DNA from 3 places in the Streptomyces sp. NPDC090741 genome. Region 3 is predicted to be linked to each of the others. Evidence: riboswitches for the same ligand, from Rfam matches in the RefSeq annotation. Region 3 holds a riboswitch; each other region holds the start of a gene.
The links. A riboswitch is a leader RNA that binds a small molecule or an ion and turns the genes downstream of it on or off. The one in region 3 is predicted to bind thiamine pyrophosphate.
Positions count from the first base shown of each region.

Region 1 (4,623 bases), on a different contig from region 3:
GCCACTCCAGGATCTCCTGGTCGGAGAAGCCGTCGTCGCGGAGCACGGTCAGCAGGCCGACCAGGCCCTTGACGATCTTGTCGCCGTCGATGAAGGGGGCGGGCACCTGGAGCGAACGGTTCTCGCCCCGGCGTACGGCGATCAGCTGACCTTCCTTGACCAGCTGGCGGACCCGGGTCACTTCGATGTCGAGCATCTCGGCGATGTCGGGGACGTACAGCCAGGCGGGGACAAGGGCATCGATCTTTGCGTCAATCTCGGTCACGGGGACAAGCCTGCCACCTCGGACCGACACCCGGTACCCGAGCCGACCCGTCCGGGCCCCCGGACCTCCTCCGCACCCGGCTCGTACGGTGCTAGACCAGCGCCGATTTCAGCGGGACCGCGGGATCGGCGACCTTGGCCGGATCCACCGGGGCCCCCGTCTCGATCAGCTTCCGCCCCTGCGCCAGGTCGCGCGGCCGGCCCACCGCCAGGACCGCGGCCAGCGCCCCGTCCCGGAGCCAGCACACCGACCACGCCGCCTCGGCGGGGTCCCCGCGCCACAGCAGCTCGTCGGCGCCCGCGTGGTGCCCCGCGTACTGCACGAAGCGCCCGAACTGCTCCGACCAGAAGTACGGCACCGGGTCGTAGACCTGCGCCGCGGTCCCCGCCACGATGTTCGCCGCGACCACCCGCGGCCCCTGCAGGGCGTTGTCCCAGTGGTGCACCAGCAGCCGCGCCCCGTAGCGGGCCGACGGGAACGACGCGCAGTCGCCGACCGCGTACACCCCGGGCAGGGAGGTGCGCAGGTACTCGTCCGCCACGACCGCGCCGTCCGGCCCGAGCTCGACCCCCGAGTCCGCCAGCCACCGGGTCGCCGGCCGGGCCCCGATGCCCACCACCACCGCGCCCGCGGGCAGCTCCCGCCCGTCCGCGAGCAGGACCCGCCCGGACTCCACCGAGGAGACCCTGGCCCCGGTCAGCAGGGCGGCCCCGGCCTCCTCGTACCAGTGGGCCATGGGGGCCGCGACCTCCGCGGGCAGCGCCCCGGCCAGCACCCGGTCCGCCGCCTCGACCACCGTCACCGCGCAGCCCGCCGTGCGCGCCGCGGTGGCGAACTCGGCGCCGATCCAGCCCGCCCCGACCACCACGGTCGCCGGGGTCCGGGCCAGCACCGGCCGCAGCCGGGCCGCGTCGTCCAGGGTGCGCAGCAGGTGCACGCCTTGGACGCCCTCGGACCCGGGCAGGGTCAGCGGTTCGGCGCCGGTCGCCAGGACGAGCACCTCGTACGGGACCGGCCCCGCCTCGGTGTCCAGCTCGCGCTCGGCGGCCCGCAGCCCGGTGACCTCCACCCCTAGCCGGAGCACGACGCCGAGCCCCTCGAAGTCCACGTCGAACGCGGAGTCCTCGGCCTTGCCGAGCAGCACCGCCTTCGACAGCGGCGGCCGGTCGTAGGGCTGGTGGGGCTCGGCGCCCAGCAGGGTCACGGGACCGCGCCACCCCTGCTCCCGCAGCGCGACCGCGGTCTGCACCCCGGCCATTCCGGCGCCGACGATGACGACGCCGCTCTGAGTCTGTTCCGTCTGCTCGCTCACACCGCCCACCCTAGCGATCTGACGCTTCGTCAGGAACAGCGGCCCGGCGCGGCGGCCGGGGAGGCAGCCTTACCCGCCCCCGGCGCCGGGGTTAGGCTGGCGCCCGTACCTATCGCGGGAGTCCGGGCGGACCGGGCTGAGAGGGAGGCTGAGCGGCCTCCGACCGTACGAACCTGATCCGGGTCATGCCGGCGAAGGGAGGGGCTGGACGCCCATGCACTCATCTCGGAAGGGATCCGAAGCGGGATCCCCAGGGTCCACAGGGTCCACAGGGTCCACAGCGGCCACACGGGCCACGAGGTCCACAGGGGCCACGGGATCCGACGTCCTCGTCATCGGGGGCGGGATCATCGGCCTGGTCACCGCCTGGCGGGCGGCCCGGCGCGGGCTGCGGACCGTACTCGCCGATCCGGCGCCCGGCGGCGGCGCCGCACAGGTCGCGGCCGGCATGCTCGCCGCCGTCACGGAGCTGCACTACGGCGAGGAGACCCTGCTGGGCCTCAACGTCGCCTCGGCCGCCCGCTACCCCGAGTTCGCCGCCGAGCTGGCCGAGGCCAGCGGCGGGATGGACATCGGCTACCGCGCCTGCGGCACCCTCGCCGTGGCCCTCGACGCCGACGACCGGCTGCACCTGCGCGAACTGCACGCCCTCCAGCGCCGCTGCGGTCTGGAGTCCGAATGGCTCACCGGCCGCGAGTGCCGCCGCCTGGAGCCGATGCTGGCTCCCGGCGTGCGGGGCGGGCTGCGCGTGGACGGCGACCACCAGGTCGATCCGCGCCGGCTGGCGGCCGCGCTGCTGGCCGCCTGCGAGGGCGCCGGCGTGGAGATCCGCCGGACGGCCGCGGAACGGCTGCTGACCGCCGCCGACCGAGCCGTCGGCGCACGGCTCGACGACGGTACGGAGCTGCGCGCCGACCAGGTGGTCCTGGCCGCGGGCTCGCTCAGCGGCCGGCTGGCCGGCGTACCGGCGCAGGTGCTGCCTCCGGTACGGCCGGTGAAGGGGCAGGTGCTGCGGCTCGCGGTGCCGGCGGCATACGCGCCGTTCCTGTCGCGGACGGTACGGGCGGTGGTCCGCGGCAGCCACGTGTACCTGGTGCCGCGCGAGAACGGCGAGCTCGTCATCGGGGCCACCAGCGAGGAACTCGGCTGGGACACCACGGTCACTGCCGGCGGGGTGTACGAGCTCCTGCGCGATGCGCACGAGTTGGTGCCCGGCATCACCGAACTGCCGCTGACCGAGACCCGGGCCGGACTGCGGCCCGGGTCCCCGGACAACGCCCCGCTGCTCGGCCCGACCGACCTGCCCGGCCTGCACCTGGCCACCGGGCACTACCGCAACGGGGTGCTGCTGACCCCGCTCACCGGCGACGTGATGGCGGAGCTGCTGACCACCGGCACGCTGCCGGAGATCGCCCGACCGTTCACCCCGCGCCGGTTCTCCGCCGCACGTCAGGAGTCGTACGCATGACCATCTCCGTCAACGGCGAGCCGCGCGACATCGCGGCCGGCACCACGCTCGACGCGGTGGTCGCCACCCTGACCGCGGCGCCGTCCGGCGTCGCGGCCGCACTGAACGAGACCGTGGTCCCGCGCGGGCAGTGGCCGCTCACGCCGGTCGGCGAGGGCGACCGGGTCGAGGTCCTCACCGCGGTACAGGGAGGCTGAGCGCGATGGCGGACGACGCTTTCGTACTGGGCGGCCGGACCTTCTCGTCCCGTCTGATCATGGGGACGGGCGGGGCGCCGAGCCTGGACGTCCTGGAACGGGCGCTGATCGCGTCCGGTACGGAGCTCACGACGGTGGCGATGCGGCGGCTGGACCCGACGGTCCAGGGCTCGGTCCTGTCGGTGCTGACCCGGCTGGGGATCGCGGTGCTGCCGAACACCGCCGGGTGCTTCACGGCGGGCGAGGCGGTGCTGACGGCGCGCCTCGCGCGGGAGGCGCTGGGCACGGACTGGATCAAGCTGGAGGTCGTGGCCGACGAGCGGACCCTGCTGCCGGACGGGGTGGAGCTGCTGGACGCGGCGGAGACGCTGGTGGACGAGGGCTTCACGGTCCTGCCGTACACGAACGACGACCCGGTGCTGGCGCGCAAGCTGGAGGACGTGGGCTGCGCGGCGATCATGCCGCTGGGGTCCCCGATCGGCTCCGGGATGGGCATCCGGAACCCGCACAACTTCGAGCTGATCGCGGAGCGTGCCGGGGTTCCGGTGATCCTGGACGCGGGGGCGGGCACGGCCTCGGACGTGGCGCTGGCGATGGAGCTGGGCTGCGCGGCGGTGATGCTGGCCTCGGCGGTGACCCGGGCGCAGGCGCCGGTCCTGATGGCGGCGGCCATGCGGGACGCCGTCTCGGCGGGCCGCCTGGCGTACCGGGCGGGCCGCATCCCCCAGCGCCGCTTCGCGGAGGCCTCGTCCCCGGCCCGAGGCCGAGCCGCCCTGGACCCGGAGCGCCCGGCGTTCTGAGGGGGCGTACGAGCTCACGCGCGTGAGCTCGTACGTTCCCCTCACGTCACAGCTGCGCTGCAACCGCACCCGCCCCTGGTCGGCCGCTGCGCAGACGCTCGTAGAATCGCCGGGTGGATACGACCCTGGATGACCCCCTCGTCGGCCAGACGCTCGACGGCCGCTACCGCGTCGACGCCCGCATCGCGGCCGGCGGCATGGCGACGGTCTACCGGGCCGTCGACACCCGCCTCGACCGCGTACTCGCCCTCAAGGTGATGCACCCGGCGCTCGCCGCCGACGCCGGCTTCGTCGACCGCTTCATCCGGGAGGCCAAGTCCGTCGCCCGCCTCGCGCACCCCAACGTCGTCGCCGTCTTCGACCAGGGAACCGACGGGCCCTACACGTACCTCGCCATGGAGTACGTCTCCGGCTGCACCCTGCGCGACGTGCTGCGCGAGCGCGGCGCGCTCCAGCCCCGCGCGGCCCTCGACATCGTGGAGCCGGTCCTCGCCGCCCTGGGTGCCGCCCACCGCGCCGGGTTCGTGCACCGCGACATGAAGCCCGAGAACGTCCTGATCGGCGACGACGGCCGGGTCAAG
Region 1 covers NZ_JBIVXF010000009.1:89,097-93,719, reverse strand. Annotated here, with positions in the region: gene ACIQU4_RS24105 (Rv2175c family DNA-binding protein) at 1-265, opposite strand, end outside; gene ACIQU4_RS24100 (NAD(P)/FAD-dependent oxidoreductase) at 357-1,577, opposite strand; TPP riboswitch at 1,682-1,794, shown strand; gene thiO (glycine oxidase ThiO) at 1,792-3,045, shown strand; gene thiS (sulfur carrier protein ThiS) at 3,042-3,242, shown strand; gene ACIQU4_RS24085 (thiazole synthase) at 3,248-4,042, shown strand; gene pknB (Stk1 family PASTA domain-containing Ser/Thr kinase) at 4,156-4,623, shown strand, end outside.
Region 1: another riboswitch for thiamine pyrophosphate. It lies ahead of thiO (glycine oxidase ThiO); the one in region 3 lies ahead of thiC (phosphomethylpyrimidine synthase ThiC).

Region 2 (4,623 bases), on a different contig from region 3:
TCCCGCATACGATGCGCTGGTGGGCCCGCACACTCGGCCCATGCCCATCGTGCCCGATGCCGCCGGCCGTGACTTCGACGACCGGGAAGCACGCGATCGGGGGGCCGCCGCCGAAGGCAGCCCCCCGTTCCGCGCCGAGACGCCGCCGCAGGAGCCCATGCCCAGCCCCCCGCCCCCGCCCTCGCAGGCACCGCAGGACGCCACGCCCCCGCCGCCGAAGAAGCGGGCGGGGCGAGACCTGCGTGCCGCCATAGGGGTCGGTGTCGGCCTCGGTGCGGTGATCTTCGCTTCGCTGTTCATCGTCAAGGCGGTCTTCCTCGGCGTCATCGTCGTCGCGGTCGTCGTGGGCCTGTGGGAGCTCACCTCCCGGCTCCAGGAGAAGAAGGGCATCAAGGCCCCGCTCGTCCCGCTCGCGGTCGGCGGCGCCGCCATGGTCATCGCCGGGTACGTCCGGGGGGCCGAGGGCGCCTGGGTGGCCATGGCCCTGACCGCGCTGGCGGTCCTGGTCTGGCGGATGACCGAACCGCCCGAGGACTACCTCAAGGACGTCACGGCGGGCGTCTTCGCGGCGTTCTACGTGCCCTTCCTGGCCACCTTCGTCGCGATGCTCCTCACCGCCGACGACGGGCCGGAGCGCGTGGTCACGTTCCTGCTGCTGACCGTGGTCAGCGACACCGGGGCGTACGCGGTGGGCTGGCGCTTCGGCAAGACCAAGCTGGCGCCGCGCATCAGCCCCGGCAAGACCCGCGAGGGGCTGTTCGGCGCGGTGGCCTTCGCGATGGCGGCCGGCGCGCTCTGCATGGAGTTCCTGATCGACGGGGGCGTCTGGTGGCAGGGCCTGCTGCTCGGTCTCGCGGTCGCGGTCAGCGCCACGCTGGGCGACCTCGGTGAGTCGATGATCAAGCGGGACCTGGGCATCAAGGACATGGGCACGCTCCTCCCGGGCCACGGCGGCATCATGGACCGGCTCGACTCCCTGCTGCCGACCGCCCCGGTGGTGTGGCTGCTGCTCGCCGCCTTCGTCGGCACCGGCTGAAACCGGGTCCCGCGGCTTCCGACCGGCGGGCGGTTCACCAGGGCAGCCCCGCTGAGCTGGTACGACGTACGTACGAAGGCTTCGGGTGGGTCCGGGCGGTTACTCTTGAAGGGCGCGCTGCTTCTGCGGCGCGCCTTTCGTCTTACGAGGAGTACCAGCCATGGCCCGCCCTGTCCCGGGAGAGCTCACCTTCGTCGCCCCTCGCGGGGCCAAGAAGCCGCCCCGGCATCTCGCCGACCTCACGCCCGAGGAGCGTCGCGAGGCGGTCGCCGCGATCGGCGAGAAGCCCTTCCGGGCCAAGCAGCTCTCGCAGCACTACTTCGCCCGGTACGCGCACGACCCGGCCGAGTGGACCGACATCCCGGCGGGCTCGCGGGAGAAGCTCCAGCAGGAGCTGCTGCCCGACCTGATGAACGTCATCCGGCACATCTCGTGCGACGACGACACCACGCGCAAGACCCTGTGGAAGCTGCACGACGGCACGCTCGTCGAGTCCGTGCTGATGCGCTACCCCGACCGGGTCACCATGTGCATCTCCTCGCAGGCCGGCTGCGGCATGAACTGCCCGTTCTGCGCCACCGGCCAGGCGGGCCTGGACCGCAACCTGTCCACCGCCGAGATCGTCCACCAGATCGTCGACGGCATGCGCGCGCTGCGCGACGGCGAGGTCCCCGGCGGCCCTGCCCGGCTGTCCAACATCGTCTTCATGGGCATGGGCGAGCCGCTGGCCAACTACAAGCGGGTCGTCGGCGCCATCCGCCGCCTCACCGACCCCGAGCCCGACGGCCTGGGCCTGTCGCAGCGCGGCATCACCGTCTCCACCGTCGGCCTCGTCCCGGCGATGCTGCGCTTCGCCGACGAGGGCTTCAAGTGCCGCCTCGCGGTCTCGCTGCACGCGCCGGACGACGAGCTGCGCGACACCCTCGTCCCCGTGAACACCCGCTGGAAGGTCCGCGAGGTCCTCGACGCGGCCTGGGAGTACGCCGAGAAGTCCGGCCGCCGGATCTCCATCGAGTACGCCCTGATCCGCGACATCAACGACCAGGCCTGGCGCGGCGACCTCCTCGGCCGGCTGCTCAAGGGCAAGCGCGTCCACGTCAACCTGATCCCGCTGAACCCGACGCCGGGCTCGAAGTGGACCGCCTCGCGTCCCGAGGACGAGAAGGCCTTCGTGGAGGCCATCGCCCGCCACGGCGTGCCGGTGACCGTACGGGACACCCGCGGCCAGGAGATCGACGGCGCCTGCGGTCAGCTCGCCGCGAGCGAGCGGTAGGCTGACCGGCATACATCTGCATATTCATATTCCGACAGGGGAGCGCCACAGCGCTGAGAGTGCGGCAACACGCCGCAGACCCTCTGAACCTTGCCCAGGTCATTCTGGGTAGGAAGTTCGGTCACCACCTCAAGCTGTTGCGCCCTGCCCGGGCGCTCCGCTCCACGAGAGCGCCCGGGCAGGGCCGCGTCTTCTCCTGGTCAACCCAGGAGGAATGTTCCGTGAGCACCACCAGGAAGATCGCGGGTGCGGCGCTGGCCGCAGCCCTCGGTGTCAGCACGCTCGCCGCGTGCGGCGGCGGCAAGGCCAAGGACGAGTCCGCGGCCGGGGCGAGCGAGGCGCCGAAGTCCAAGACGGTCACGCTCGTCTCGCACGACTCCTTCAACGTGACCGACACGGTCCTCAAGGAGTTCGAGCAGCAGAGCGGCTACACCGTCAAGGTCCTGAAGTCCGGGGACGCGGGCGCCGCCCTCAACCAGGAGATCCTCACCAAGGGCTCCCCGCGCGGTGACGTCTTCTTCGGTGTGGACAACACGCTCCTCTCGCGCGCCCTCGACAACGGGATCTTCACGCCGTACGAGGTCAAGGGCCTGGCCGACGTGAAGCCCGAATACGTGCTCGACAAGGAGCACCGGGTCACCCCGATCGACTCCGGCGACATCTGCGTCAACTACGACAAGGCGTACTTCGCCGACAAGAAGCTCGCCCCGCCGCAGACGCTGGACGACCTGGTCAAGCCCGAGTACAAGAACCTGCTGGTCACCGAGAACGCGGCGACCTCCTCGCCGGGCCTCGGCTTCCTGCTCGCCTCCGTCGGCAAGTATGGGGACGAGGGCTGGAAGGACTACTGGAGCAAGCTCAAGGCCAACGGCGTCGAGGTCGTCGACGGCTGGGAGCAGGCCTACAACGAGCGCTTCTCCGGCTCCGCGGGCGGCAAGAAGGCCAAGGGCGACCGGCCGCTGGTCGTCTCGTACGCCTCCAGCCCGCCGGTCGAGGTCCTGTACGGGGAGCCGCAGCCGGCCGAGGCCCCCACGGGCGTGGCCACCGGCACCTGCTTCCGACAGGTCGAGTTCGCGGGCCTGCTCAAGGGCGCGAAGAACGAGGAGGGCGGCAAGGCGCTCCTCGACTTCCTGGTGAGCAAGAAGTTCCAGGAGGACATGCCGCTCCAGATGTTCGTGAACCCGGTGGTCAAGGACGCGAAGCTGCCGGAGCTGTTCACGAAGCACGGCGTGGTCATCGAGAAGCCGGAAAACGTGGCTCCCGAGACCATCGCCAAGAACCGTGAGCAGTGGGTCAAGGCATGGTCCTCGCTCGTCGTGAAGTAGGACGCGAGAGCACTCCCGTGAAGGAGAGCGCGCGCGGTACGGCTGTCAGGCTCCTGCTGATGGCCGTACCCCTCGCCTTCTTCGGGCTGTTCTTCGCCTACCCCGTGGCCGCGATCGTCGGCCGCGGGATCAAGACCGACGAGGGCTGGCAGTTCGGCCGGATCGGCGAGGTGCTGACCCGGCCCGACATCGCCGACGTGCTCTGGTTCACCACCTGGCAGGCGCTCGCGTCCACGGCGCTCACGCTCCTGATCGCACTCCCCGGCGCGTACGTCTTCGCGCGCTTCGAGTTCCCCGGCAAACAGCTGCTGCGGGCGGTGGTCACGGTCCCGTTCGTGCTGCCGACGGTGGTGGTCGGCACCGCCTTCCTGGCGCTGGTCGGGCGCGGCGGACTGCTCGACCAGCTGTGGGGCGTCCGGCTGGACACCACGGTGTGGGCGATCCTGCTCGCGCACGTCTTCTTCAACTACGCCGTCGTCGTACGGACGGTCGGCGGGCTCTGGGCGCAGCTGGACCCGCGCCAGGAGGAGGCCGCCCGGGTGCTGGGCGGCGGGCGGTTCGCCGCCTGGCGGCGGGTGACGCTGCCCGCGCTCGGGCCGGCGGTGGCCGCGGCCTCGCTGATGGTGTTCCTGTTCACGTTCACCTCCTTCGGCGTCGTGCAGATCCTCGGTGGGCCTTCGTACGCCACCCTGGAGGTGGAGGTCTACCGGCAGACCGCGCAGCTGCTGGACCTGCCGACGGCCGCCGTCCTCACGATGGTCCAGTTCGTGGCGGTCGGCCTGATCCTCGGCATCCACGCCTGGACCGTGCGCCGGCGGGAGACCGCCCTGCGGCTGGTCGATCCGGCGCGGACCGCGCACCGGCCGAGCGGGCCGGGGCAGCGCGCCCTGCTGGGCGGGGTGCTGCTGACGGTGGCGCTGCTGATCGTGGCCCCGCTGGCGGTGCTGGTGGAGCGCTCCCTCGATGTGCCCGGCGGGTACGGGTTCGGC
Region 2 covers NZ_JBIVXF010000001.1:86,225-90,847, reverse strand. Annotated here, with positions in the region: gene ACIQU4_RS00375 (phosphatidate cytidylyltransferase) at 1-1,036, shown strand, start outside; gene rlmN (23S rRNA (adenine(2503)-C(2))-methyltransferase RlmN) at 1,197-2,309, shown strand; TPP riboswitch at 2,336-2,442, shown strand; gene ACIQU4_RS00365 (thiamine ABC transporter substrate binding subunit) at 2,531-3,634, shown strand; gene ACIQU4_RS00360 (ABC transporter permease) at 3,694-4,623, shown strand, end outside.
Region 2: another riboswitch for thiamine pyrophosphate. It lies ahead of ACIQU4_RS00365 (thiamine ABC transporter substrate binding subunit); the one in region 3 lies ahead of thiC (phosphomethylpyrimidine synthase ThiC).

Region 3 (4,623 bases):
CGGGGGCGGCCCCCGCAGGGCGGGCCCTCCCCAGGCCCGCCGCCACGCCTGGGGGTGAGCTTTGTCTTCGGTTCACAATGCCGGTGTGCCGACGCTGATCGGTTCGGTGCAGCGCGCGTTGAGGCTGCTCGAAGCAGTGGGTTCCCATAGCGAGGGAGCCCCGGCGAAACAACTGGCGCGCGAGGCCGGGCTCCCGCTCCCCACCGCGTACCACCTGCTGCGTACCCTCACCCATGAGGGATATCTGCGGCGCGAGAGCGGCGTGTTCGTGCTCGGCGCCGCCGCCGGGCGGCTGGCGGGTGGCGGGCTGCAGCAGAAACGTCGCAGCATGATCGTCGACTCCCTCGCGCATTTCCGCGACGCAGTCGGGGCCCCCGTCTACTTCGCGGTGTTCCGTGAGGGTGAGATCGAGCTCGTGGGCGTCTCGGACACCCCGGCCAGCCCCGCCGTCGAGGAGTGGGCCGATTTCCGCGCGACCGGCCATGCGCACGCCATCGGACAGTGCCTGCTGGCCCAGCTCGACGAGAAGACGCGCAGGGACTATTACGAGCGGCACCCGGTCGAGGCCGTCACCCGGTACACCGTCCGGGACCAGAGCGCCCTCGAACACCGCATCGGCTCCCTCGGACGCATGGAGCCGGTTACGGAGCGTCAGGAGTACGCGCTGGGCACGGTCTGTGCAGCCATCCCCATCACCGCGGGCGATACCGCCGCAACAATGGCGATTTCCCTCCCTTTGCACCAGGAGGAACGGTTGCTGTATGTGGTCGATCGACTACGGAGTGAAGTAGGCGCGCTGTTGAGCACCCTCTCGTTCTCTATCAGTATCTGAAAACTCACTCCTTGTGATCTGCATGAGCTTCCACCACCCTTGTCAAGAGGGCCCTGGGGGTTCATTCCTGGCCACTTCCACTACAGCGGGGTAGTCCATGCGCGAGTCGGTACAGGCAGAGGTCATGATGAGCTTCCTCGTTTCCGAGGAGCTCTCCTTCCGGATCCCGGTGGAACTCCGGTACGACACCCGTGACCCCTACGCAGTGCGCCTGACGTTCCACCTTCCCGGAGACGCCCCCGTGACCTGGGCGTTCGGGCGGGAGCTACTCCTCGACGGCATCAACAAGCCGTGCGGCGACGGCGATGTGCACATCGCCCCCACCGATCCCGAGGACCTGTCCGACGTCCACATCCGGCTCCAGGTCGGCTGTGACCGGGCCCTGTTCCGCGCCGGCGCGGCGCCGCTCGTCGCGTTCCTCGACCGTACCGACCGGCTTGTTCCGCTCGGTCAGGAGCGGAACCTCGGCGACTTCGAGGAGAACCTCGACGAGGCGCTGGACCGGATCCTGGCCGAGCCCCAGCAGAACGAGCAGAACGCGGGCTGAGCGGGCCGGCCGTACGAGCCGAGCGGACCGACCGTACGAGCCGAGCGGGCCGTACGCGCCGAGTCGCCCCGGGCCCCCGAGCCACCCGGGTCTCTCAGCGCTTGCGCCGCCGCCCCCGGCCGCCGCGGACCGGCCCCGAAGCCGCCGCTCCGGCCGGGGATCCCGGCCGGTCGGCGGAGACCACCAGCGCGGCCAGCGCCGTGGTCACCGGAACCGAGGCCACCAGGCCGATCGACCCGACGAGGGTCCGTACGATCTCCTCCGCGACCAGCTCGCTGTTGGCCACCGAACCCATGCTGCTGTTCGCGATCGAGAACAGCAGGAGCAGGGGCAGCGCCGCGCCCGCGTAGGCCAGGACCAGCGTGTTCACCACGGATGCGATGTGGTCGCGGCCGATCCGGATGGCCGCACGGTACAAGGAGCGGGATCCCATCGACGGGTCGGCCTGGTGGAGTTCCCAGACCGCCGAGGTCTGGGTGACCGTCACGTCGTCCAGCACACCCAGGGATCCGATGATGATGCCCGCGAGCAGCAGGCCGCTCATGTCGATCTCCGGGTAGAGCCCGTGGATCAGACCGGTGTTGTCGTCGGTGTTCCCGCTGAGGAACGCCCAGTCGACGAACACCGAGCCCAGCAGCCCGATCAGCAGCAGCGAGACGAGCGTGCCCAGAACGGCGACGGAGGTACGGGCGCTCAGGCCGTGGCACATGTAGAGCGCGATGAGCATGATCGCGCTGGCCCCGACGACCGCGACGACCAGCGGGTTCGAGCCCTGCAGGATCGCCGGGAGGATGAAGAGGGTCAGCACGCCGAAGCTGACGACCAGCGCGATCAGAGCGAACAGGCCCCGCATCCGCCCGACGACGACCACCGCCACCGCGAAGAACGCAGCCAGCACCGCCAGGGGCAGTTTGCGGTTCACGTCGACCACGGAGTACTGGAGATCCCGCGGCGCGTCCGGCGCGTACGCGACGACCACCTCCTGGCCGTCCTCCAACTGCCGTGGTGCGCCCGGCTGGACGATCTCGAAGAAGGTGCGGCCCTTGTCGGGTCCGGTGGTGACCTCGATGGTGGCCTTCTTGCACTCGCCGGTCTGCGCGGCCTTGGCCTCGCGCCCCTCCGGGGTGGAGACGCTGCCGGTGGTCGGCACCTGCGAGGCGTTCACGGATTTGCAGTCGACCTGCTCGAGCTCGGTGACGATGCCCTGCTGGGTCTGCCGGTCGAAGCCCACCCCGGAGCGCTCGTGGGCGGGCGCGCCGCCCGGCCAGAGCACCACCATGCCGACGAAGACGGCGACGGCGAAGGGGATCAGGACCGCCGCGATGACCTTGCGCAGGTGCTTCGAGACGGGGGCCGCCGGTCCGTGGCCGTGGGAATGCCCGTGGGAGTGGCCCTGGTCCGGGATCTGGGCATGCTCGTGGCCCACGTGTGCGTGGTCGGTGTGACCCGTGGGCTTGGTGGGCTCGGTGGGAGGCTGCGGCGAGGACGTCACCGGCAGATCATCGCAAGAGTTGAGGGGGCCCACTGTTCAGCACGCCACAGATGACGCTAGCGTGGGGGCACCTTTGCACAACGCGGGAGCTCGGAGCACCGGGCTGAGAGGGCGCTGATCACCGTACGCAGCACACATGCGTACGGGAAGAGGCTGCGTCGACCGCCGAACCTGTTACCGGGTAATGCCGGCGTAGGGAGATCAGGTCTCATGACCATTCATGACGCACGCACGCCTGCCGTCAGCCAGGACGGCGACGGCCGCACCGAGCGCCAGCCGGGCTGGCACAAGGGCTACGTGGCGGGCTCCCGCCCCGACATCCGGGTGCCGGTCCGCCAGGTCCACCTCACCAACGGCAAGGACGTGACGCTCTACGACACGTCCGGGCCGTACACCGACCCGCAGATCGAGACCGACGTACGGCGCGGCCTGCCGCCGCTGCGCGAGAACTGGATCATCGGCCGCGGCGACACCGAGGAGTACGCGGGCCGACCCGTGCGCCCCGAGGACGACGGCATCAAGCACACCTCGCCGCGCGGTGGCCTCAAGAACCTCGACGCGGTCTTCCCGGGCCGCCCGCGCCAGCCCCGCCGAGGCCGTGGCGGCGCAGCCGTCACGCAGCTCGCGTACGCCCGCCGCGGTGAGATCACCCCGGAGATGGAGTACGTCGCGATCCGCGAGAACGTCTCCCCCGAGGTCGTCCGCGAGGAGATCGCCGCCGGTCGAGCGGTGCTTCCCGTGAACGTGAACCACCCGGAGATCGAGCCGATGATCATCGGCAAGCGGTTCCTGGTGAAGGTCAACGCCAACATCGGCAACTCCGCCGTCACCTCCTCCATCGAGGAGGAGGTCGACAAGATGACCTGGGCGACCAAGTGGGGCGCCGACACGGTCATGGACCTCTCGACCGGCCGCAACATCCACACCACACGCGAGTGGGTGCTGCGCAACTCCCCGGTCCCGATCGGCACCGTGCCGCTGTACCAGGCGCTGGAGAAGGTCGACGGCCGCGCCGAGGACCTGACCTGGGAGATCTACAAGGACACGGTCATCGAGCAGGCCGAGCAGGGCGTCGACTACATGACGGTCCACGCCGGCGTGCTGCTGCCGTACGTGCCGCTGACCGCCCGCCGCAAGACCGGCATCGTCTCCCGTGGCGGCTCGATCATGGCCGCGTGGTGCCTGGCGCACCACAAGGAGAACTTCCTCTACACGAACTTCGAGGAGCTCTGCGAGATCCTCGCGACGTACGACGTCACGTACTCGCTGGGCGACGGCCTGCGTCCCGGCTCCATCGCGGACGCCAATGACGCCGCGCAGTTCGCGGAGCTGAAGACGCTGGGCGAGCTGAACACGATCGCCAAGCGGCACAACGTGCAGACCATGATCGAGGGCCCGGGCCACGTCCCGATGCACAAGATCAAGGAGAACATCGACCTCCAGCAGGAGATCTGCGAGGAGGCGCCGTTCTACACGCTCGGCCCGCTGACCACGGACGTCGCCCCGGCGTACGACCACATCACCTCCGGCATCGGCGCCGCGATGATCGCCTGGTGGGGCACCGCGATGCTCTGCTACGTCACGCCGAAGGAGCACCTGGGCCTGCCCAACCGCGACGACGTGAAGACCGGCGTCATCACGTACAAGATCGCTGCGCACGCGGCGGACCTGGCCAAGGGTCACCCGGGCGCCCAGGAGTGGGACGACGCCCTGTCGGACGCGCGGTTCGAGTTCCGCTGGGAGGACCAGTTC
Region 3 covers NZ_JBIVXF010000017.1:26,668-31,290, forward strand. Annotated here, with positions in the region: gene ACIQU4_RS34045 (IclR family transcriptional regulator) at 95-832, shown strand; gene ACIQU4_RS34050 (SsgA family sporulation/cell division regulator) at 930-1,379, shown strand; gene ACIQU4_RS34055 (YibE/F family protein) at 1,474-2,871, opposite strand; TPP riboswitch at 2,944-3,087, shown strand; gene thiC (phosphomethylpyrimidine synthase ThiC) at 3,082-4,623, shown strand, end outside.